4 regions of the Paenibacillus mesotrionivorans genome follow, and region 1 is predicted to be linked to each of the others. Evidence: riboswitches for the same ligand, from Rfam matches in the RefSeq annotation. Region 1 holds a riboswitch; each other region holds the start of a gene.
What was found. A riboswitch is a leader RNA that binds a small molecule or an ion and turns the genes downstream of it on or off. The one in region 1 is predicted to bind cyclic di-AMP.
Positions count from the first base shown of each region.

Region 1 (5,377 bases):
CTGGTGTGTATCCTGGCCGCTCTGCTTCTCGGGTATCTCATGAGCGAAATGGGTGTCATCCGGCCAATCCGGAAGCTCCAGAAGGCTATGGCGCAGGCAGGGGACGGGGATCTGACGGCCCATACGTCCATCCGCTCCAAGGATGAGTTCCAGGAGCTGAGCGAATCCTTCAACCTGATGATCCACAAGCAGGATCTGATGATCCGCAAAATCCGCGATGGCTCCGAATTGCTGATGAATATGTCCCAGGAAATGGCCGCCTCCTCGGAGGAAATCAACGCCTCCATCGAGGAGATCAGCGCCAACATGCAGGAGATTGCAGCAGGGGCGGAGAACAATAACGATTCTGTTGTTAATGCGTCGCAGGTGCTGGTGCAGCTGTCCAGTCTGGTGCAGCTGGCCCTGAACAAAGCCTCTACTGCCAGCGAAAATGCGGACATCTCCGACAAAGCCGCCCAGGACGGCCGCGTACGCGTCCAGGAAACGGTGAAAGCCATGGAGACCATCAGCATTAGCACCGGCGAAACCGAAGCCATTCTGGCCTCCCTGAATACCCAATCCGCCACCGTGACGGAAATTGTGGCTGTAATTAACGCCATCGCCCAGCAGACCAATCTGCTTGCGCTTAATGCCGCGATCGAAGCCGCCCGTGCCGGGGAAAACGGCAGAGGCTTTGCAGTGGTGGCCGGAGAGGTCCGCAAGCTGTCCGAGGAATCCAACAAACGGGCCAATGAAATATCGGAGCTGGTGGAACGGATGGTGGATCAGATCGGCAAAGCCGTGGGTGCTATGAAGGGAGCCTCCTCCGCGGTTACCCAAGGCGTGGACATTGTCCAGGAAACGGACCGGGCCTTCATGCATATTATTGACACTGTTCAGGTGATCACCCATAATGTGAAGGAAATTGAAGAGATTACCCGGGACGAGGTGGCCACCTCCGACCAGATTATCGGCCTTATTGATTCCATGGGAAGCATATCCGAGCAAACCGCGTCCAATAGCGAAAGTGTGTCCAGCGCCATCGAAGAGCAGTCCTCCACGGTCAGCAACCTTGCTTCGTCCGCGCAAGAGATCAGTGCGATGGCCAATGAGCTGGAGGGTATGGTTGAGAATATCAAATTAAGAGGTGACTAACATGCAGCAGGAAAAGGTCATACGTATTCCTCCCACCTTCTCCATTGAGGAAGCGTCCCTGTTCAGAGAGAGTATGCGGGAATATGTGAGCAACGGGACAACACATTTTCTTCTGGATTTCAGCGATTGCCGGTTTATTGACAGTACGGGGTTAGGGGTAATTGTCAGTGCCTACAAGAAGTGCGTAGAGGCCGGCGGCAAGATCAGACTGCAGGCTTTGGCGCCGAATGTGCTGAAGGTGTTTCAACTGACCCGTCTGAACAACGTATTCGAAATTCTTCCTTAACGATAAACGGAGATACAGCCAGAACAATGAAGAGAATGGCTGAATTAGGGGACAGAAATCGCTTCCAACCACACCGGTAAGCGAAATCTGGCCCCTTTCCCTTTGAATCCGAACCTTTACAAGGAAGGCCGAAACGAGTAACATACGTTCTGTAACTGAGGAATCACAAATGGATGTTCCTGGTGTATCGCTGAAGTCCCGCGGCTGGCGGGATACGGGGGAACCAACTGTTCTTATGAGGGCTTAACGGCCTGACGGGAACAACGGGGTGAATCCTGTGCGGGCTTGTCCAGACGTACGGGTAGGGCGACTCTTGCCGTCCGAATCCGGCAGCTAACCTCGCAAGCGTTGATAAGGGGAAGGGGGCTCTTGGTGCGTCGGCACTACGGAGAACGGCTCTTCGTGGTGTTTTTTTGCTGTCTGAAAATGGAAGGAACTTTGGACAGCGGAAGAGGATATGATGCGGCGGTAGAACAAATTCTAACCAAGATGAATGGTTCACTTCCTGATTTCCCGTTTACAAACAGCTTATTGATACCTATTAAACAGCACAGGCGGGGAAAAACGATGTTATTGCGCTTAAAACGGTTTTTGATCGGCAGACCTATGAAATCCCATGAGCTGGGAGACGAAAAGCTCAGCAAGCTGAAGGCACTGGCTATCCTGTCCTCGGATGCCTTATCTTCGGTAGCGTACGGTACGGAGCAAATACTGATCGTGCTGATTACGCTGGGCTTTGCGGCCTTATGGTATTCCATCCCGATATCCATTGCGGTACTGGCTCTGCTTACGATACTGGTGCTGTCCTACCGGCAGACCATATTCTCTTATCCCACCGGCGGCGGCGCTTATATTGTGGCCAAGGATAACCTGGGCGTCCGGACCGGCCTGGTAGCAGGCGGATCGCTTCTGGTGGACTATATCCTGACGGTGGCGGTAAGCACCTCTGCGGCTACCGATGCGGTGACCTCGGCGTTCCCGAATCTGCATCCGTACCGGATTGAAATTGCGTTGGTGATGATATTATTCCTTACGATTATGAACCTGCGCGGCATTACGGAGTCCGCCCAGGTGTTAGCCTACCCCGTGTACCTGTTTGTTGCGGGTATTTTCCTGATGATTATTGTAGGCCTCTTCCGGGTGGCTACAGGGGATGTGCAGGCCACTCCTGCGGAGTTTGGTCTGGATGTTTCCGGCATCTCCCTGTTCCTGCTGCTGAAGGCCTTCAGCTCCGGCTGCTCGGCCCTTACCGGGGTAGAGGCAGTATCCAATGCCATCCCCAGCTTCAAGGCTCCTTCCGAGAAGAATGCGGCGTCCACACTGGCGCTGATGGGGATTATCCTCGGCTCCATGTTCCTGGGGATCAGCTTGCTGGCTTATTTCTACGGCATCTCTCCCATGAAGGATGTCACGGTGGTTTCACAGATTGCCGAAGCGGCATTCGGACGGGGACCGATCTACTTCTTCATTCAGGGCACCACTGCCCTGATCCTGTTCCTGGCAGCCAATACCGCTTATGCTGCGTTTCCGCTGCTGGCTTTTATGCTGGCCAAGGATAAGTTCATGCCTCACGCTTTTATGATCCGCGGCGACCGGCTGGGTTTCTCCAACGGCATTATCGTGCTGGGCCTCCTGGCAGGGGTTCTTGCCATTGTTTCCAACGGGTACACGGAGAACCTGATCCCCCTCTACGCTATCGGGGTGTTCATTCCCTTTACGCTTTCGCAGCTGGGAATGATGCGCAGATGGTACCGGTTAAAGCCTCAGGGCTGGCTAATCCGGTTCTTGGTTAACGGAGTCGGCATGGTGACCACACTGTCGATAACACTGATTTTCTTGTTCACCAAGTTCAGCCAGGTGTGGATGGTGTTTATCTTCCTGCCGGTGGTGTACGTTATGTTCCAGCAGATTCACCGCCACTACATGGCAGTTGCGGATGAGCTGCGGATTGATCTGGCTACCGACAAGCCGGAAGCCAAGGGCAACACAATTGTCATTCCGGTGGCGGGCATTACACGGGTGGTCATGAATACCATCAGCTATGCCAAGTCCATGACTGACAATGTGATAGCGGTATACATTGGCTTTGACGATGAGGATATCGAGAAGATGGAAAAGAAGTGGGAGGAATGGGATTGCGGCGTGCGTCTTATCGTGCTGCGTTCCCGCTATAGAAGCATCATAAAACCCCTGGTGAAATTCATCGAAACGGTGGAATGGAAAAACTCGGAGACGGGGCACATCACCATCTTGATCCCGCAGTTTATTCCTAAACACTGGTGGCAGAATATCCTGCATAATCAAACCAGCCTGCTGATTCGTTATTACCTGTTCAAATATAAGGATGTCACCATCTCCACCGTGCCGTACCACTTGAACAAGTAAAGAATCTAATGGCAAGGGAGACCATTTTGTGAGCTGCCTCGGGGCAACTTATGGAATGGTCTTTTTGTGTTGGTGCGATGAGCAGTAAACCCAGCTGCCCGGCGGAGAGAGGGGACATGTAAGCGGCAGAAAATGTCTGCTATTACGCTGAGGTGGTTATTTTTTTGGAAATAGCGACATCAAATGTCTGCTAATGGCCTGATGTTGTTCAAAAAGGGATCTGAAAACAAAAATAGCAGACATTTTATATCTGCTATTGAAGCCAAAATATGAAAAATCTCCGATTAGCAGACATTTGTGGTCCGCTATCACGGCTGTTGGCAGGCCAACCATATAAGCCTCCTGAGCAGCAGGACAACAAGAGTAACTCCTGCCCTACGCCAGCAGCATCCGCACGGTGGTGAACACCAGCCCCAGGAAAAAGCCGCAGACGGCGCCGTTTACCCGGATCCACTGCAAATCCTTGCCGGCCTTGTCCTCCACGAGAGCAATCAGAGTGTCATTGTCCATCTTCTCGATGTTCTCGCGAACCAGGCCGCCGATGCGGGAATGATTAGCTTCCAGGAACCGGACTGTCGTGTCCTGCAGAAAGCTGTTCACGTTGCCCAACAGGCGATCGTTGCGGCTGAGCTTCTCCGCGGTGTCTTCCACAAAGGGGAACACCCGCTTCTCCAGCAGCCCGCCGTTTTCCACCTGATCATGCAGCTTGGCCCGCAGCTCCTCCAGAAGAGCAAGCGGTTTGTCGCTTTCCACCCAGCTGCCGAGCAGCTCCTGAAGCTTGGCATTCCACTTGTCCCGGTTGTCCGGCGACTGCACATGGACATCCCATTCCTTCTTCAGGTAGGCCAGAATGGATTCCCTCGTAGGATGGCCCTCCAGGCTAATCTCCCGGAGCTTGGTGACCAGAGCAAGCTGAATAGCGCTGCCGATCTGGTCTTCGTCAAAATAATTCAACGCCGCATTCACGGCAAATTGCATCAGGCCGTTCATCTTGAGGCCGCCGATGGCGGTGATGGCCAGCTTCCCCATCATCCGCCGGGCGTCATCGGTAACCACCCAGTGGGTTCCTTTGTCCACGGCCAGGTCCAGCAGCTTCTCAGTTGCCTGCCGTACGGCAGGTTCGCCTCCGGCCACCGAGAGGAGTCCGTCGGCCCAATCCCGGGACCGGACGAAGCGGGAAAGCTGGGGCAGTGCAGCGCCCCATGCCTTGTCCAAAGGGCGTGACAGCAGGGAGAGCACCCAGGCTTTGGCGGTGTCCTTGAAGCGGGGGGAGGAAAGTCCCTTCCGGGCTGCGCCCATCAGGCGCTCCGCCACCTCCAGCTCCCGGAGCTTGTCCACCAGGCTTTCTTTATTGAGCAGATTATTCTGCACGATGGTGACCAGTGCCTGGGTCATCTTCTCCCGGTTCCGGGGCAGCAAGGCCGTGTGCGGAATGGGGATGCCCAGCGGATGTCGGAACAGGGCTGTTACTGCAAACCAGTCGGCCAGGCCGCCCACCAGCCCTGCCTCAAAAGCCCCTGCCAGAAGCCGGGCAGCGGCATATTCCTGAAACGGGAGCATAGCCACAAAGCC
Region 1 is NZ_JBJURJ010000003.1:355,777-361,153, reverse strand. It holds gene ACI1P1_RS06120 (methyl-accepting chemotaxis protein) at 1-1,134, shown strand, start outside; gene ACI1P1_RS06115 (STAS domain-containing protein) at 1,136-1,420, shown strand; cyclic di-AMP (ydaO/yuaA leader) riboswitch at 1,599-1,783, shown strand; gene ACI1P1_RS06110 (APC family permease) at 1,988-3,805, shown strand; gene ACI1P1_RS06105 (DUF445 domain-containing protein) at 4,181-5,377, opposite strand, start outside.

Region 2 (5,377 bases), on a different contig from region 1:
ACAGAAGGGAGATGTACAGGGGAACCACGGGTATAGCCGAGCTGGCTTGGGTAACCAGCGCCTTATTTACGGAAACATAAGCACGCCCGCCATAAGGAGCAAGCTCCGCTGTGATTTGGCGCGCCGCCACCTCCAGATCCTCCTTGGCCCGTCCGATGGTTCCTTCCTTATAAATGGCGTGGGTGACCTCCGGTCCGATATAGGAATAGGCGAGTGTAATCACATTGTCGGCCACCAGGCCTTCTTGGGCCAGCAGCTGCATCCACAGGATCCAGTCCTCTCCGCCCATCACCTTGATGGTTTGCCGGATTTCCTCGTCGCTGGCAGGCTCCATCGTAACTTCATTGACCACGCCGTTCTGCACATTCACTGATTTGTTGGAGAACGATTGCCCGATGGGCTTCAGCACAGAGCCGTACACCTCTCCGGTGACAGGATCGGTTCTGCGGGGGGCGGCAACGCTGTAGACCACCATATCCACCTTGCCCAGCTTCTCCCGGATTAGACGGACAGCCTCTTCCTTAATGGCCTGGGAGAAGGCATCGCCGTTCAGGCTCTCCGCTACCAGGCCCGCTTCACGGGCAGCCTTCTCGAAGGCAGCCGTGTTGTACCAGCCTGCGGTGGCTGTGCGGTCGTCCGTTGCCGGGCGTTCGAAGAAAAGCCCGATGGTATCGGCGCCCATACCGAAGGCGGCGGCGATTCGTGACGCCAGGCCATAGCCGGTGGATGCTCCGATGACCAGCACTTTTTTGGCTCCTGTCACAGGCTTTCTGGCCTGTACGGCAGCGATTTGGCGCCGCACACTTTCGGCGCAGCCTTCCGGATGGGCGGTGGTGCAGATAAAGCCGCGTATTTTCGGTTTAATGATCATATGGCAGGAGTTCCTCCCTGAAATCATGTGGTATTCCTTGTTCTTCATCATATATGTTAACCGGAGGTTTTTCAAGACCAGGTACTAAAACGAGGTGTTTCATCTTCTGGCTTTGGGGGTAAAAAGAAAACAAACCCCGCCGGAGATGAATCACGGCAGGGTTTGCTAGAAGGTGTGAGGTAATCAACGTTACGCTGCGGGTTCAGAGGTCATCTGGGTATAGAGCTCTTCCCACAGCACGCGACGGGCCGAAACATAGCGTTTCTTGTAGTAGGATTCATCCAGGCTGCTCTTGGTTACGCCCTCATCACTGGCGGAATGGGCAAACATTCCGTCGCCGATGTAGACACCCACATGCGAAATGCCTTTACCGCTGGTGTTGAAGAACACCAAATCCCCGGGACGAAGGTCGGATTTAGGGATCCAGTAGCCTTCTTCATTCTGGGAAACGGAGCTGCGGGACAATTCAAAATTGAATTGGGCGAACAGGTACTGGGTGAAGCCCGAACAATCGAAACCCTTCGTGGAAGTTCCCCCGGATTTGTAAGGGGTTCCAATAAGGGCGTCGATCTGCTCGTTCAACGGGGTGGCAGCCGAGGCGGTGCCTGCCGAGAAACTGAGCAGCATGACGGCAGCGACGAGTGCGACAACAGACTTTTTAAAGAATGAAAACAACAGGTAAACCCCTTCCTGGTGCCTGCGAGGTTAGCTGGAGGGTTCGGTTGAAGGTTCCCTATGGTCCCTGTACATCGAGACCAATTCACCCAGAGTGGTTCCCCCGTTTCCCGTAAACGGGAATTCGGCATGTTATTTTTTCCAAGTCTAAGTATTCTCCCCGCAGAGTCAAATTCCTCCCCTTCTCTTTAAAAAAAGATAAGAATTTCTTCAGATGTTCCGGAAAGTTCATTGAATGGACAAAAGAACCAGGTATTTCCAACCAGTTCTTGTCGAACCTGCCGGAAAACCTCCGTTTACCTCTTCCTACAATACGCCAAACTTCCGGTTCACCTGATTATAGTCCTGTACTTGTGCTTTATGGATATGTCCCGTGTACTACTATCTATTTTGTGAAAGTCGAAAATTGTTAGATATTGCCCTTGTGAGTTTCTTGTGAGCTTGTTATCGTATGATATAATCGGACGGATTTTTTTATTTATAGAGGGGCGTCATCATGAAATCGGCGGGCAAATGGATTGGAATCACCTCAGTTACGGTGGCGTTTATGCTGCTGGTTACGTTGTTATATACAGGGTTAGTGGAGAACAATGGTGCACCTCCGGCGCAGCAGGGTGTTCTTGACCTGCGGGGAATTGGCCTTCCGGAGCGCGGGATGGCTCAGCTGAGCGGGGAATGGGAGTTTGTTCCGGACAAGCTGCTGGAGCCGGGAGACCCTATGCTGGGCCAGCCGGGGGAAACCATCTATCTGGAGACCCCCTGGACCTGGCGGGGTAAACATGAGAACGGCGGTGTCCATGCTAAGGGTTCGGGCACCTACCGGCTTAAGGTGCTGGTGCCTAATGAGGAGACCATCTACGGCATTAAAATTACCAACATCCGTATGGCCCATAAGCTCTATATTAACGGAAAGCTGGAGGGCGAAAGCGGAACCCCTGCTTATACGCGGGAGGAGCACCGTCCGGGAAATACGCCTTATACGGTGTTTTTTTCATCGGATCAAGGCGAAATTGAGATTGTGATTCAGGTTTCTAACCATGTGTTCTTTAATGGGGGAGTTGCCAGACCGATCTTGTTCGGGGCCCAAAAGGATGTGATCATTCAGACGGCGCTGAGTCTGGGCGGGGATCTGGCCTGCGTGATGATTTTCACGTTGGTGGGCATCCACCAGCTTCTGCAGTATCTGCCCCGGCGGGAGGACCGGAGCTACCTGTATTGCGGGCTGTTCTTGGTGCTGATCGCCATTGGGCAGACTATGCAGGACGAGAAAATTGCCCAGCGGCTGCTGCCTGAGATTCCCTTTGACTTCATCTATAAGCTTCTGGACATCACGATTATCCTTTCTGCTCTGGTAGCGGTGCTGCTCTTCAGCTCTCTGAACAGCAAGATGATGTCCAAACGGACACAAACCCTTCTGATCTTGCCACTGGTGATATGCGTTGCCACCATACCGGTTATTCCTTACCATGCTTTTAATGATATCAAGCTTTATGTGATGTTTTATCTGGCATTTGTGGAGTTTTATATGGTGCTGGGAATGGCCAGGCTGTATGCCCAGCGGCAGAAGGGAAGCTATGAAAGCAAGGAGCTGCTGCTGTTTATTGCGGCTGTGGCGTGTCTCTTGATTTATCTGGTGGCGGACTCGCTGGCGAAGGAAAGCATGATGTCCTCGGATTTTATCGGCAAGCTGGGAGCGCTCATCTTCACGATTCTGATGAACATTCTGCTGGCGTTCCGTTTTGCCCGTACCATGGAGGAAACCAAGAAGCTGACTGGCCAGCTGGAAGCATCCAATCAGGCCAAGGATGAGTTCCTGATTATGACCTCCCATGAAATCCGCACGCCGCTCAACGCCATTATGAATATTACCTCCCACCTTCTGGACGAGGGGGAGAAGGCACTCTCCCCCAAGCAGCAGCAGGACCTGTGGCTGGTAAAGGATATCTCCGTCAAGCTGTCGATGCTGATGCAGGACTTAATCGACGTTACACGGCTGCGTCACGGGGAGATGAAGATGCAGATTACCTCCGTTAACGTCCGGTCGGTGGCGAAGATGGTGCTGGACATTCTGCAGTTTGAGCTGGCCGGCAAAAAAGTCGTGCTGCAAAATGAAATCTCCGCTGCGCTTTGGGTGCAGGCAGATGAGAACCGCCTTCGTCAGGTGCTGTACAATCTGGTGCATAATGCCATCAAGTATACGGTAACGGGAAGTATCACGTTGAGCAGTACGGTAACGGGGGATGCAGCCTTGATCGCCGTAGAGGATACGGGGGCAGGGATTGCACCGGACAAACAGCGGAGGCTGCTGAAGAAAGAGGATCCCTTCGGTTATGATTTGCCCGCAGAAGGGTACTCCGGAATGGGAGTGGGTCTGTACATCTGCCGCAAGCTGGCTGAAGGGATGAATGGCTCCCTGGATATCGACTGGTCCGAGCCGGGCAAGGGCACCCGGATGATGATCGGCCTGCCGGTGGAGCAGGCTGCGGCTTCTTCCGCGGAGGACGGAAGCGGAGAGTTCCCGCGCCGCCATTCCAATGCCCTCCTGGAGCCATTGGAGGTTCTGGGGGAGTACAAAGAGACCATTCTGATCGTGGATGACGAACCCTCCAATATTTATACCTTACTGAATATTCTGCGCCGTTATCCCTACAATCTGCTCTCCGCCTTGTCCGCCAAGGAAGCCTTGGCTCAAATTGCCCGGCATCCGGACATTGATCTGATTATTCTGGATGTGATGATGCCCGAGATGTCCGGCATCGAGCTGTGCCGGATGCTCCGGGAGCAGCATTCGATCCTTTCGCTGCCCATTCTGTTCGCAACGGCCAAGGACCGTTCCCAGGATGTTGCGTTGGGCCTGGCTGCAGGCGCCAACGATTATGTGACCAAACCCTTCGAGGGGGAAACCATGCTGGCCCGGATCCAGACACTGCTGTCTATGAAATCCTCCTTCCAGGAGGCCATCCGCAATGAGCTGGCGTTCCATCAGGCGCAGATCAAGCCGCATTTTCTGTACAATGCGTTAAGCGGTGTCATCTCGTTCTGTTATACCGACGGGGAAAGGGCGGCTTATCTGCTCTCCCGTCTCAGCCAGTATCTGCGGTATATTCTGGATGTGGACAGCCATGAGCTGCTGGTGCCGTTAAGCCGGGAGCTGGAGCTGATCGAGGCCTATGTGGACATTGAGCGCGCCCGCTTCGACGACCGGTTCGAGTTTGTCAGCCATGTGGAAAAAGAGCTGGAGGAATTTCCGATCCCGTCCCTTTGCATCCAGCCCTTCGTGGAAAATGCCATCCGGCACGGCTTCTTCGACCAGGACGGCAGGGGGACCGTAAGCCTGACGGTGGAGAAGGATGAGGGAGGTGTGCGCGTAACCGTTGAGGACGACGGCACCGGCATCCCGCAGGAGGTTCTCGTCCGGATTACGGGAGCAGGCAGACCGGGCGACGGTGTCGGCATCGGGATTCTCAATATCCGGCGCCGCCTGGAATCCATTCCCGGCGCCTCCCTGCAGATTGCCTCCGAGCCGGGCAGGGGCACCAGGATCGTTATGCGGCTGCCGCGGGATGAGGAGGAATAAAACGTGGGAGAGGGGGAGAAGGGAATGTTCACGGTAGTCATTGTGGAGGATGAAAAGCCCATTCTGGAGCTGATGAAGGTGGTTGTGGGCCGCAACCCGCACTGCCGGATTATCGGCGCCTTCAACAATCCGCTGGAGGCATTGGAGAAGCTGCCGGAGCTTAAGCCGGACATCGCCTTCCTGGATGTGGAGATGCCCAAGCTATCCGGGATTGAGCTGGCCCAAAGGCTGAACGAATGCTGCGAGGGCACACG
Region 2 is NZ_JBJURJ010000021.1:65,173-70,549, reverse strand. It holds gene fabV (enoyl-ACP reductase FabV) at 1-871, opposite strand, end outside; gene ACI1P1_RS25720 (C40 family peptidase) at 1,061-1,546, opposite strand; cyclic di-AMP (ydaO/yuaA leader) riboswitch at 1,551-1,686, opposite strand; gene ACI1P1_RS25715 (hybrid sensor histidine kinase/response regulator) at 2,043-5,123, shown strand; gene ACI1P1_RS25710 (response regulator) at 5,127-5,377, shown strand, end outside.
Region 2: another riboswitch for cyclic di-AMP. It lies ahead of ACI1P1_RS25720 (C40 family peptidase); the one in region 1 lies ahead of ACI1P1_RS06110 (APC family permease).

Region 3 (5,377 bases), on a different contig from region 1:
AGATGAAGCTCTCCTTCCAGAAAGCTGCCGCTCTTTTGCGCCACAGATCCGCGAAATCCTCCCTCATCCGACGGCGCCTCCCGACGCGGCCAGCACACAGAAGGCATCGTCCAGACTACTGCCCGCAGGCAGGCCCGCCGCTTTCAAAATCTCGGGAAGGGTCCCTTTGGCGGCGATGCACCCTTGATGGAGAACAATGAACTTGTCGCAGTAGCGCTCAATGGTGGACAAGATGTGGGAGCTGATCAGGAAACTGGCTCCCTTTTGCCGCATCTCCACCATCAGCTCCAGCAGGGAGCGGATACCAAGGGGGTCCAGGCCCAGAAACGGCTCATCTATAATATAGAGGGGCGGCTCCGTCAGGAAGGCGTTCATGATCATCACCTTCTGCTTCATCCCTTTGGACAGATGCGCGGAGAAGCTGTCCTTTTTGGCCGTCATATGGAAGGTGTCCAGCAAAGTGGCGGACCGCTGCGCATACAAGGGCCGCTCCAGTCCGTAAGCTCTTGCCGTCAGCTCCAGGTGCTCGCTGATGGTCAGCTCCTCATACAACTCCGGGGACTCGGGCACATAGGCAAAGGACGAGCGATATTCCAAAGGTGCCTCGGCCAGGGTACGCCCGCGGACCCGGATTTCTCCCTTCTGGGGCTGGAGCAGCCCCAGAATATGCTTGATCGTGGTACTTTTGCCGGCGCCGTTAAGTCCGATCATGCCCACCATCTCACCGGGAAATACGTCAAAATCCACATCCTTCAGAACAGGCTTGCGCGGGAAATATCCCCCGTACAGCCCTTTTACCTGCAGCATCGGTTCCAAACCGTTCACCCGCTTCTTACGTTATGTATTCTTCCGCTATTATATAGAAAAAGCTCCGGGCGATGCAATTAAACCGGGGACAAGATAGTGGAAAAGGAAGGGAATGGGAGGTCAAAACGGAAGGATTTGGTGCTGGAAAAAGTGCGTGGGACAGGGTATGAGGGGAGGTAAACAAACTGTAAATATGATGGGAAATTAGCCCTTCGATGTCAAAATTTTTTGATAATTCTTTCAGGAAAGCAATAAAAAATTCATAATTAAGCCGTCATAAGCCATTGAAATTAAGAAATAAAGAGATAATGGATAAAACGAGTGAGATAATGAGATAAAAAAACCATTTTTAATCGCATACATGGCTAATTTTAACCGATTTATGGACTTTTCGCTATTTACAACTTTAGCCTGAGGCATTAATATACAACACATGATAACTTAATAGTGCTTGCCAAATTTCCAATTCGCTGAGTTTCCATTTTGGAAAACGGGGGAACCGAATGTGAACAGCTTCATGGCTTTGTGGACGGCCTTGAAGTGACGGCACGGTTTTGGGGTGAATCCTTTTGACGGCTGCTTTGCAGCCCGGAGAGGTAGGGCGACTCTTTCGTCCGAATCCGTCAGCTAACCTCGTAAGCGTTGAAGAGAGGATACTTGTCGTGCATTTTTATGCTTAGTTTGCCACGAGAAGATACCTCTTCACGGGGCTATTTATGTTGTTCCCCGTGATATTCATAATTCAACCGCTCATCATATTCGCGAAGGAGGTGCTGCGCGAGGAGCCAGATTCCGGCTGCAGCCTGCTTTGAATGCGAGGAGAATTGGTTTTTAAGCATGAAGTTATAATCAAACCAATAGTCACGTCAAAAGAACCCTGTATCATACCAGACGGCGGACTATGAAGGAGGACCGATTGAAGTGGGCGCTATCCCTGTTCAGGAAACCCATGAAAAACGATCATCCAGCATGGCCTTCGCATTGCGATGGGAGCATGAAAACGGGCGCAGAATTATTATAGCAGCAGCTTTCTCGATCGCCTTAGCCTTCATGTTTTTCATGTTGTTGTACGGTACGGCTACCAAGAGCGTATCCGTAGTGGTGGACGGACAAGAAACCGTGGTTGTAACGCGGCAAGATGTTCTTAAACACCTACTGGATGAAAAAGCAATTTCGTACGGTGAGAATGACCGTATTTCCCTGCCTGTGGATACCAAGCTGCGGAATGGGGACGTCATTGTGCTGAATCACACCTCGCCGGTGCAATTGACTGCCGATGGAAAGACCTTAACGTTGTATACAACCGGAAAGACGGTTGCAGGCGCTTTGGAGGATTTAAATATTGGCACGGACCCGCTGGATAAGATTACTCCTGCACTGGAGGAAAACTTAGGCGCCGGGGAAGAAATCAAGATCGTCCGCGTCACCAAGGAAATCGCTGAGCAGTCGCAGCCGATTGCCTTCGAAACGGTGAAGCAGAATGACAGCAACCTGCTGAAGGGCAAGGAAGAGGTTGTTCAGGACGGCGTAGAAGGAACCAAGGTTATCAAAACAGAAAAGGTTTACGAGGATGGCGTTTTGGTAGCGGAGAACAAGGTGGACGAAACGATTGCCGCCGAAAGCGTCAGCAAGGTGGTAGCCGTGGGCACCAAGGCTCCGGTGGTAACCGTGTTAAGCGCAAGCTCTCCCAATATGGATGAAGTCACCAAGAACGGGGTAAACTTTGGCTATAAGAAGATCTTGAACAATGTGACCTTGACGGCATATTCTGCCGGCGTGGCCTCCACAGGCAAGGATGAGGACCACCCGCAATACGGTGTGACCTCCAGCGGCACGACTGTAACCGAGGGCCGTACCATTGCTGTGGACAAAAGTGTGATTCCCATGGGCTGGTGGGTCTATATCGAAGGCATCGGCTTCCGCCGTGCCGAGGATACAGGCAGCGCCATTAAGGGCAATAAGATCGACGTATACTTCGACAGCAATGCGTATGCCAACAAGTTTGGCACCAAGCGAGGTTATACGGTGTATGTGATTGGTCCGAAAAAGCCGGTTACCGACTAACGGGTTTGGATCTGTCCGGCTAGGGCTTGTTCCAAGTGGATACCTTTCGAGAAGAGGCTGCCGGCCTCTTCTCTTCCTGTTTATTAAGACGAAGCGGCGAAGGGAAAAGTTGCGTCTATGCTAAAAGAAATTATTGTGGTGGAGGGTAAATCCGATACGGCGGCTATAAAGCGTGCCGTGGAGGCCGAGACCATTGAAACCGGCGGCTCCGCTATCAATCAGGCCGTCTACGAAAAGATCCGTCTGGCCTTGAAGCGCAGGGGTGTTATTATCTTCACCGATCCCGATCATGCAGGAGAACGGCTGCGGCGGCTGATTACCGCTCGCTTTCCGGGATGCAAGCAGGCTTTCCTGAGCCAGGAGGAAACCACCAAAAACGGCGATGTGGGCATTGAGAACGCAACCCCGGAGATGATCCGCAAGGCGCTGGAAAACCTGAAAACAGACTATCAGTCGGCCGAATCGGAAATCACCCAGGATGATCTGATGGACGCAGGACTTTTGGTTCATCCGGATGCGGCAGCCCGGCGGGAAGCGATGGGGCGCCTGCTCGGGATTGGCTATGCCAACGGTAAGCAATTCTTAAAAAGATGCCAGATGTTTCAAATCACACGGAAAGAATTCGAAGAAGCGCTGAAGCTTTTTCGTGAAGAGGGCTTCCAATGACAAAACCCCATTCCCCTGCGGATGTGGCATCTCCGGCCAGAACGAAGGATGTCCTTGGCCGATACGGTATTACTGCCAAGAAAAGCCTTGGCCAAAATTTTCTCGTAGATCTCAATATCCTGGGCAATATCGTGAATGCGGCTGAATTGGACGAGTCCAAGGGAGCCTTGGAAATCGGCCCCGGACTGGGGGCTCTGACCCAGCAATTGGCTAAACGTGCGGGACGTGTGGTGGCAGTGGAGCTGGACCAGCGGATGCTGCCTGTTCTGGAGGAAACGCTGTCGGCCTACGGCAATGCGTCTGTGGTTCATGGGGATATTCTGAAGGTGGATCTGGATGATTTGTTCCAGCGTTACTTCGCGGATGTGAAGGGTGTCAGCGTGGTGGCCAACCTGCCCTATTATGTGACTACGCCTATTGTCATGCGACTTTTGGAGGAGCATATCCCCCTGGAGAACATCGTGGTGATGATCCAGAAGGAAGTGGCGGACCGGATGGCGGCCAAACCCGGCACCAAGGATTACGGCAGCCTGAGCATCGCTGTGCAGTATTATTGCGAGCCCCAGGTAGTGGCCATTGTTCCCCGCACCGTCTTCATCCCCCAGCCCAACGTGGACTCCGCCGTGATCCGGCTGCGGCTGCGCAAGGCTCCGCCTGTCCAGGTATCGGATGAAGAGCTGTATTTTCAGGTGGTGCAGGCCTCCTTTACCCAACGGAGGAAAACCATCTTTAATAATCTTTTAACCCGGTTCTTCGGGAAAGAAACCCGGCATCTTCTGGAGCAAGCGCTGGAGAAGGCCGGAATCGATCCTATACGCCGCGGTGAGACGTTGAGCCTCGAAGAGTTCGCGCGCCTTACGGAAGCCCTCCAGGAGGCCGGAATCAGCGTTTAAGCGCATTTACTCCCCTTGCCGGCACCCGGCGGGGGAGTTTTTGCTTGAATTCCTGATTTGCACCGCACCAAACGCCCAGTCCTGCCATACGATACATCGTGAGGAGGGGATAGGCGCAATGAAGCAAGGCGATCTGGTGGTACGGAAATCCTATGGCGGTGACGTCATTTTTAAAATTCAAGATTTTTCATATCAGACTGCGCTGCTCCGGGGGGTAGATGTGCGGCTTCTGGCGGATGCGTCCGTCGCGGACTTGAGTCCTGCGCCCGAGAACCGCATCGCCCGCCATGAGGAGGATATGCAGCAGCGGTGCACCGAAATGCGCAGCGTGATGACGAAAAGCCTGCCCCAGCCGGTCAAGCAGGCGGCTCCCGCCGCAAGAAGCGGCCGCCAGTCCTCCGGGCATTTCGAGGTGCCGGGCAAGGTGCTCCACTTGGATGGGGACCCCAATTATCTGCGCAAAAGCATGGGGCTCTACGGGGATCTTCGTGTGCCGGCGGAAGGCATCTATGTGCCGGAGCAGAACATGGCGGAGGTTTTGACCCGGCTCCTGCCCCAGGTGCATCCGGATATCGTGGTGATTACCGGGCATGACGGGATTCTCAAGGATGTGAAGGATGAAGATACGCAGAGTCTGTCCAGCTATAAAAACTCCCAGAACTTCGTAAATGCGGTCCGCACGGCCCGGAAGTATGAGCGCAACCGGGATGCCCTGGTTATTATTGCGGGAGCCTGCCAATCCCATTTTGAAGCACTGCTGCAGGCCGGAGCCAATTATGCCAGCTCTCCGGGGCGGGTGCTGATCCATGCATTGGATCCGTTGTACATCGCTGCCAAGGTGGCGTTTACCCCCATCAAGGATACCGTCCAGATGGCGGATATCCTCCAGCATACCATGAGCGGTTTGGAGGGGCTTGGAGGAATCGATACCCGCGGCAGCTACCGCC
Region 3 is NZ_JBJURJ010000026.1:15,338-20,714, forward strand. It holds gene ACI1P1_RS27820 (ABC transporter permease) at 1-67, opposite strand, end outside; gene ACI1P1_RS27825 (ABC transporter ATP-binding protein) at 64-807, opposite strand; cyclic di-AMP (ydaO/yuaA leader) riboswitch at 1,266-1,464, shown strand; gene ACI1P1_RS27830 (ubiquitin-like domain-containing protein) at 1,729-2,871, shown strand; gene rnmV (ribonuclease M5) at 2,989-3,537, shown strand; gene rsmA (16S rRNA (adenine(1518)-N(6)/adenine(1519)-N(6))-dimethyltransferase RsmA) at 3,534-4,430, shown strand; gene yabG (sporulation peptidase YabG) at 4,549-5,377, shown strand, end outside.
Region 3: another riboswitch for cyclic di-AMP. It lies ahead of ACI1P1_RS27830 (ubiquitin-like domain-containing protein); the one in region 1 lies ahead of ACI1P1_RS06110 (APC family permease).

Region 4 (5,377 bases), 340 kb from region 1:
CAGCCACCTCTTGGGCTGCATCCGTTATATGCTGGGTAGCCGCCGATGTCATCTCCGCATTGGCGCTCATCATCTTGGCACTGGCCACCAATTGTGCCGCACCCTCATCCACCTTGCCGATAATCCCGCGGAGCTGTCCCATCATATCCAGGAATGCTTCAGACAGCTCCTGGATTTCATCCTTGGTCCGCACCTCCAGCTTCTTAGGCTGGAGGTTGCCTGCGGCGATCTCTCTCGCTGCGGCTGTTATGCTGCGGATGGGCCGGGAGATGGCGTAGGCGATGAGGAACCCGATGGCCAGAGACAGCACAGTTGCGCCGATTCCTGCCCCCAACGCAAGCCGCTTGTCCCAAAGCACAGAGTCCTTCACCTCCTGCTGTTCCTCGGTCATAAGAGCCAATTGGTCGTTAGCCAGATTTTCCGCCAGGACGGCCAATTGAGTAGCCACCGGGAATACGCTGAATTCCGCCTCCCGCAGCCCCTTGTCCGCGGGCATCGCCAAGGCTGCATCCACCCGCTCCTTGTAATCCAGCGCCAGCCCCTTCAGCCGTTCGAAGCGCCCGGCATCCTCCTCCGAGGTGACGAAGGGAAGTGTTTCCTCCACCAGACTGATGACCCGCGTGTTAGCCTCCGCCATCCGTTCGATGGATGCAGGCGTCTGTGTCAGATAATATTCCCGGATATAGTCATTTTGCTGAAGACCTGCAGATTGAATCAACTGGGCGTGGGTCAGCACCTTCACCCGTTCATCCACCAATGCATGAAACCGTGATTCGACGTCACCCAAGGAACGGTAGAATAAGCCGATGACAATGACCATAAAACATGCTACTGCCAAAAAACCGCCGATTAACTTGCGTCCGATTGTAAGCTTCATTTGCGCATCAGCCCTCTGCCTTCAGCACCTTTGTCAGGTTTTTTGACATCATTTTACCTATGTTTGATAATTTATTCTGTGACAGATATCATAACATGCAAAAACCCGACAGGAACCGTCCTGTCGGGTTAGAAAAATTGCCATATATTCTACAAATTAGCCGTGGGTGCGTTTGAATTCGTCCAGCAGATCCACCAAAGCCTTGCAGCTTGCGTAAGGTACGGCGTTATAAGTGGAAGCGCGGAGATGGCCGACGCTGCGGTGGCCGCCCAGGCCTACGAAACCGTTCTTCTTGGCCAATGCAAGGAATTCCTTCTCCAGCTCTTCGGTTTGCAGCTTGAAGGTTACGTTCATAATGGAACGGCTGTCCTTCTGGGCCAAACCTTCATAGAAGCCGCCGCTGTTATCCAGCACATTGTAAATCAGGTCGGTCTTCTCGCGGTTCGCCTTCTCGACAGCTGCTACGCCGCCTTGCTCCTTGACCCACTTCAGCACCAGGTTAACCATATAAATGGAATATACCGGTGGTGTGTTGTACAGGGAGTTGTTCTTCAGATAAGTGCTGTAGCGGAGCATGGTGGGAATGGTCTTGGGTGCGTTGTTGAACAAATCTTCCTTAGCAACAACGATGGTGACGCCGGAAGGACCCAGGTTCTTCTGAGCACCGGCGTAGATCAGGGAGAACTTGGAGGCGTCGATGCGCCGGGACAGGATATCGCTGGACATATCCGATACCAGCGGAATGCTGCCTGTATCCGGGAACTCCTGGTATTGGGTGCCTGCAATGGTTTCATTGGAGGTCACGTGCAGATATGCCGCGTTCTCCGGGATTTCGATTTCGCTCAAAGCGGGAATATGTAGAACGCCTTCCTTGGAGCTGGCGGCGATATGGGTCTCTCCGATGAGTTTGGCTTCCTGGATGGCCTTCTCCGCCCAAGAGCCGGTCATAACATAGCTGCCTACCTTGCCTGCGGTGAGCAGGTTCATAGGAAGCATGGCGAACTGCGTGCTGGCACCGCCTTGCAGGAACAGTACCTTGTAGCCGGCAGGGAGCTCCAGTAGCTCAAGAAGCAGCTGTTGGGTCTCGTCGTTTACCGCTTCATACTCCTTGCTGCGGTGGGATACCTCCATGATGGACATGCCGATCCCTTTAAAATCAACAATCTCTTCCTGCGCCTTCTGCAATACTTCCAGCGGGAGCGCCGCAGGCCCTGCATTAAAATTATAGGCTCTAGTCATGAAATTCCACACCAACCCTTCACGTTTGTGTCTATGATAGCAAGATTCAATAGGTTCATCAAGTAGCTTTAAGCGCATTCACAGAAATTTTCTTTTATTCTTTACAGCGGTTATGAACCATATTTTTACATGATAAATATTTTTTATCGAAAGAATAAACAGCAGAATTCCAACGAGACATGTGAAGTTTTCTTCCATTCTTTTCTTGCTCCGCAGAGTAAAAAAGAAGCCATCCGGAGAATGGCTCCGAATGGCCTGTGTCTGGTGCTTCCGATTCAGGGAAGCAGATACACCTTCACCTGCTGGTAGCCGAACTTCTTCAGCTCCTCACGGGTTCCCGGCACAAAAAGATCGATCCGGTTCCCTTTAAGGGCATTGCCTGTGTCCGTAGCTTCCGCAAACATCCCGCCTACCGGCAGACCGTTAAAGTCATACCCTTCCACATACAGCTTGGTGCCCAGCGGGATAACGGATGGATCCACCGCGACAGTTCCCACTTTCAACGGATTGCCGAAATAGTCCACTGCCCCATATCCGCCGTTTTCCTTGGGATCGGCTGAGTATGCCGTGGCCGTAAATGTGGATACCAGCTTCATCCGCGGCGCATACCAGGCCGGCGCGTGATAGTTGCCGTCTTCATTAAGAATGGCGATAAAATTGCTGGAGTCCCACTGCACCCTAATTCCTTTTGCTTCCGAAATAAACCGCAAGGGCACATAAACCCTGCCGTCGCGCAGCACTGCTGCGGTGTCCATAGCCTCAGCTTTCCCATCCACCATGGCCATGGTTTTGCCTGTTTCCAGAGTCAGGGTTTTGCCTGCGTCATTCTTCAGCTGCACATTGATTTGTCCGTCGGACAGGCGGGACCAATCCACCTGATAGCCCAATTCCTCGCTTACAAAACGGACGGGCACCTGGGTACGTCCCTGGTCATCAATAAAGGGCTGGGCGTCGGGAAACTGAATCAACTCCGTATTGACCTGCACCTTGACAGAAAGCGTTTCCGCCAAAGGAGCGACCTCAGCATGCGCCGCGGGAGCCGCAAACGCACAGAGAGAAATTGCTGCAGCACTTATGCCTGCAACCCATTTCTTTTGGTTAAAGATTGGCATGGATGATGGACCTCCTGAGTATTTCATCCGCATAATGCCGGATGATTCTCTGCCTCCGAGGTTAGTTGACGGGTTCGGGAAGAAGGTTGCTCCCTAGGCGCCTGACAGCAGCGCGCATTCACCCCTGTAAATCATCCCCCGTACCGGTTGTTTATATGGAAGCGTCCATACCGGATTCGGCTCTATTTAGGCTACCATACCCGCCAAAGCTGCATCAACCCTCAAAATATTACAGTTGGATAATAAATCAGAATCCCCCCACCGCACCTTCAACAACAAAAAAACCCCCGGAGAACCGGGGGCTGCGATCAATAAGGGTAATGGAATTACACTCCGAAGTACAGGGAGTATTCGTGCGGGTGAACGCGGATGGCGACAGCCTTGGCTTCAGCACGCTTCAGTTCGATGAAGTTGGCGATGAAGTCTTCGGTGAAGACGCCGGACTCGGTCAAGAAGGAGTGGTTGGCTTCCAGAGCGTCCAGAGCTTCCTCCAGGGAGCCCGGTACACTGCGGATTTCCTTCTTCTCTTCGTCGGACAGCTCGTAGATGTTCTTGTCCAGCGGACCATAACCCAGAGCAGTCGGGTCGATCTTGTTCTTGATGCCGTCCAAACCGGCCAACAGCATAGCTGCGAAAGCCAGGTACGGGTTTGCAGTGGAGTCCGGAGTACGGAACTCGATGCGACAGCCCTTCGGAGTTACGGCAGCGATCGGGATACGTACAGCCGCGGAACGGTTACCCTTGGAGAATACCAGGTTAACCGGTGCTTCATAACCCGGAACCAGACGCTTGAAGGAGTTGGTGGACGGGTTGGTCAATGCGATCAGAGACGGTGCATGGTGCAGGATACCGCCGATGTAATAGATCGCCATTTGGCTCAGGTTGGCGTATGCGCCTTTTTCGTAGAACAGCGGGTTGCCGTCGTTGAAAATGGATTGATGCACGTGCATGCCGCTGCCGTTGTCGCCGAAAAGCGGCTTCGGCATGAAGGTTGCAACCTTGCCGTATTGGCGGGCAACGTTTTGCACAATATATTTATACTTTTGCAGGTTGTCGGCAGTTTTGGTCAGGGTGCTGAAGCGGAAGTTGATTTCGCCTTGGCCGGCAGTGGCAACTTCGTGGTGATGACGCTCGATGCGCAGGCCAGCTTCTTGCAGAAGACGGCACATTTCGGAGCGGATATCCTGTTGGGTATCAGTAGGAGCTACCGGGAAATAACCGCCCTTAACGCCGGTTTTGAAGGCCAGGTTGCCGCCTTCTTCCTTGCGGCCGGTGTTCCATGCAGCTTCTTCGGAGTCCACTTCATAGAAGGACTTGTTCATGCCGCTTTCGTAGCGTACATCGTCAAAGATAAAGAACTCGGATTCAGGAGCAAAATAAGCGTCTGTTCCCAGTCCGGTGGTTTTCAGGTATTCTTCGGCCTTCACAGCGATGCTGCGGGGGTCGCGGTCATAACGGACTCCGTCAGGAGTATAAATGTCGCAAAGCAGAACCAGTGTAGGATGTGCAGTGAACGGATCAACAAAGGCAGAGTCCGTGTCCGGCATCATTACCATGTCGGATTCTTCGATTCCCCGGAAGCCGGTGATGGAGGAACCGTCGAAAGCAACACCAGTTTCGAAGGTTTCAGCCTCTACTTCTACAGCGGGAACAGACAAGTGATGGGATTTGCCGCCAATGTCAGTAAACCGAAAATCAACCCATTCAATACCCTTTTCCTTAATGGTATCCAGCACTTTTTGAACAGACATGGATAATTACCCTCCCTAATTCCGAACATTCACCGTTAAAATGGCGATCATTGTTCAATTTTTTACTCAACTTGCCATTATTATAAAGCCTTCATTTTTGGTCGTCAATACTTATGTAAGGTATTTTTTTGGGTCGTGTTAGGATTGTTTACACCCTCTGAATAAATGTTCACAAATTCACCATGAAAAGGCCTATCCCACTGGAGATCCAGGGAAATAAGCCTTTTCCTTCATTAATAAGGAATTTCAAAATCCGAATATTACTTCTTCCAAGAGCCTGCGAGAATCGGTTCCTTGCGGGTATTCAGGGTTTTCCCGCAGAGGGGCGCCAGCTTCTCCAGATCAGCCAGCAGATCGGAGAATTGATCCGGGAACAGGGATTGCACGCCATCGCCGGT
Region 4 is NZ_JBJURJ010000003.1:18,353-23,729, forward strand. It holds gene ACI1P1_RS04570 (methyl-accepting chemotaxis protein) at 1-877, opposite strand, end outside; gene serC (3-phosphoserine/phosphohydroxythreonine transaminase) at 1,034-2,116, opposite strand; gene ACI1P1_RS04580 (stalk domain-containing protein) at 2,392-3,228, opposite strand; cyclic di-AMP (ydaO/yuaA leader) riboswitch at 3,271-3,420, opposite strand; gene glnA (type I glutamate--ammonia ligase) at 3,555-4,979, opposite strand; gene aroF (3-deoxy-7-phosphoheptulonate synthase) at 5,240-5,377, opposite strand, start outside.
Region 4: another riboswitch for cyclic di-AMP. It lies ahead of ACI1P1_RS04580 (stalk domain-containing protein); the one in region 1 lies ahead of ACI1P1_RS06110 (APC family permease).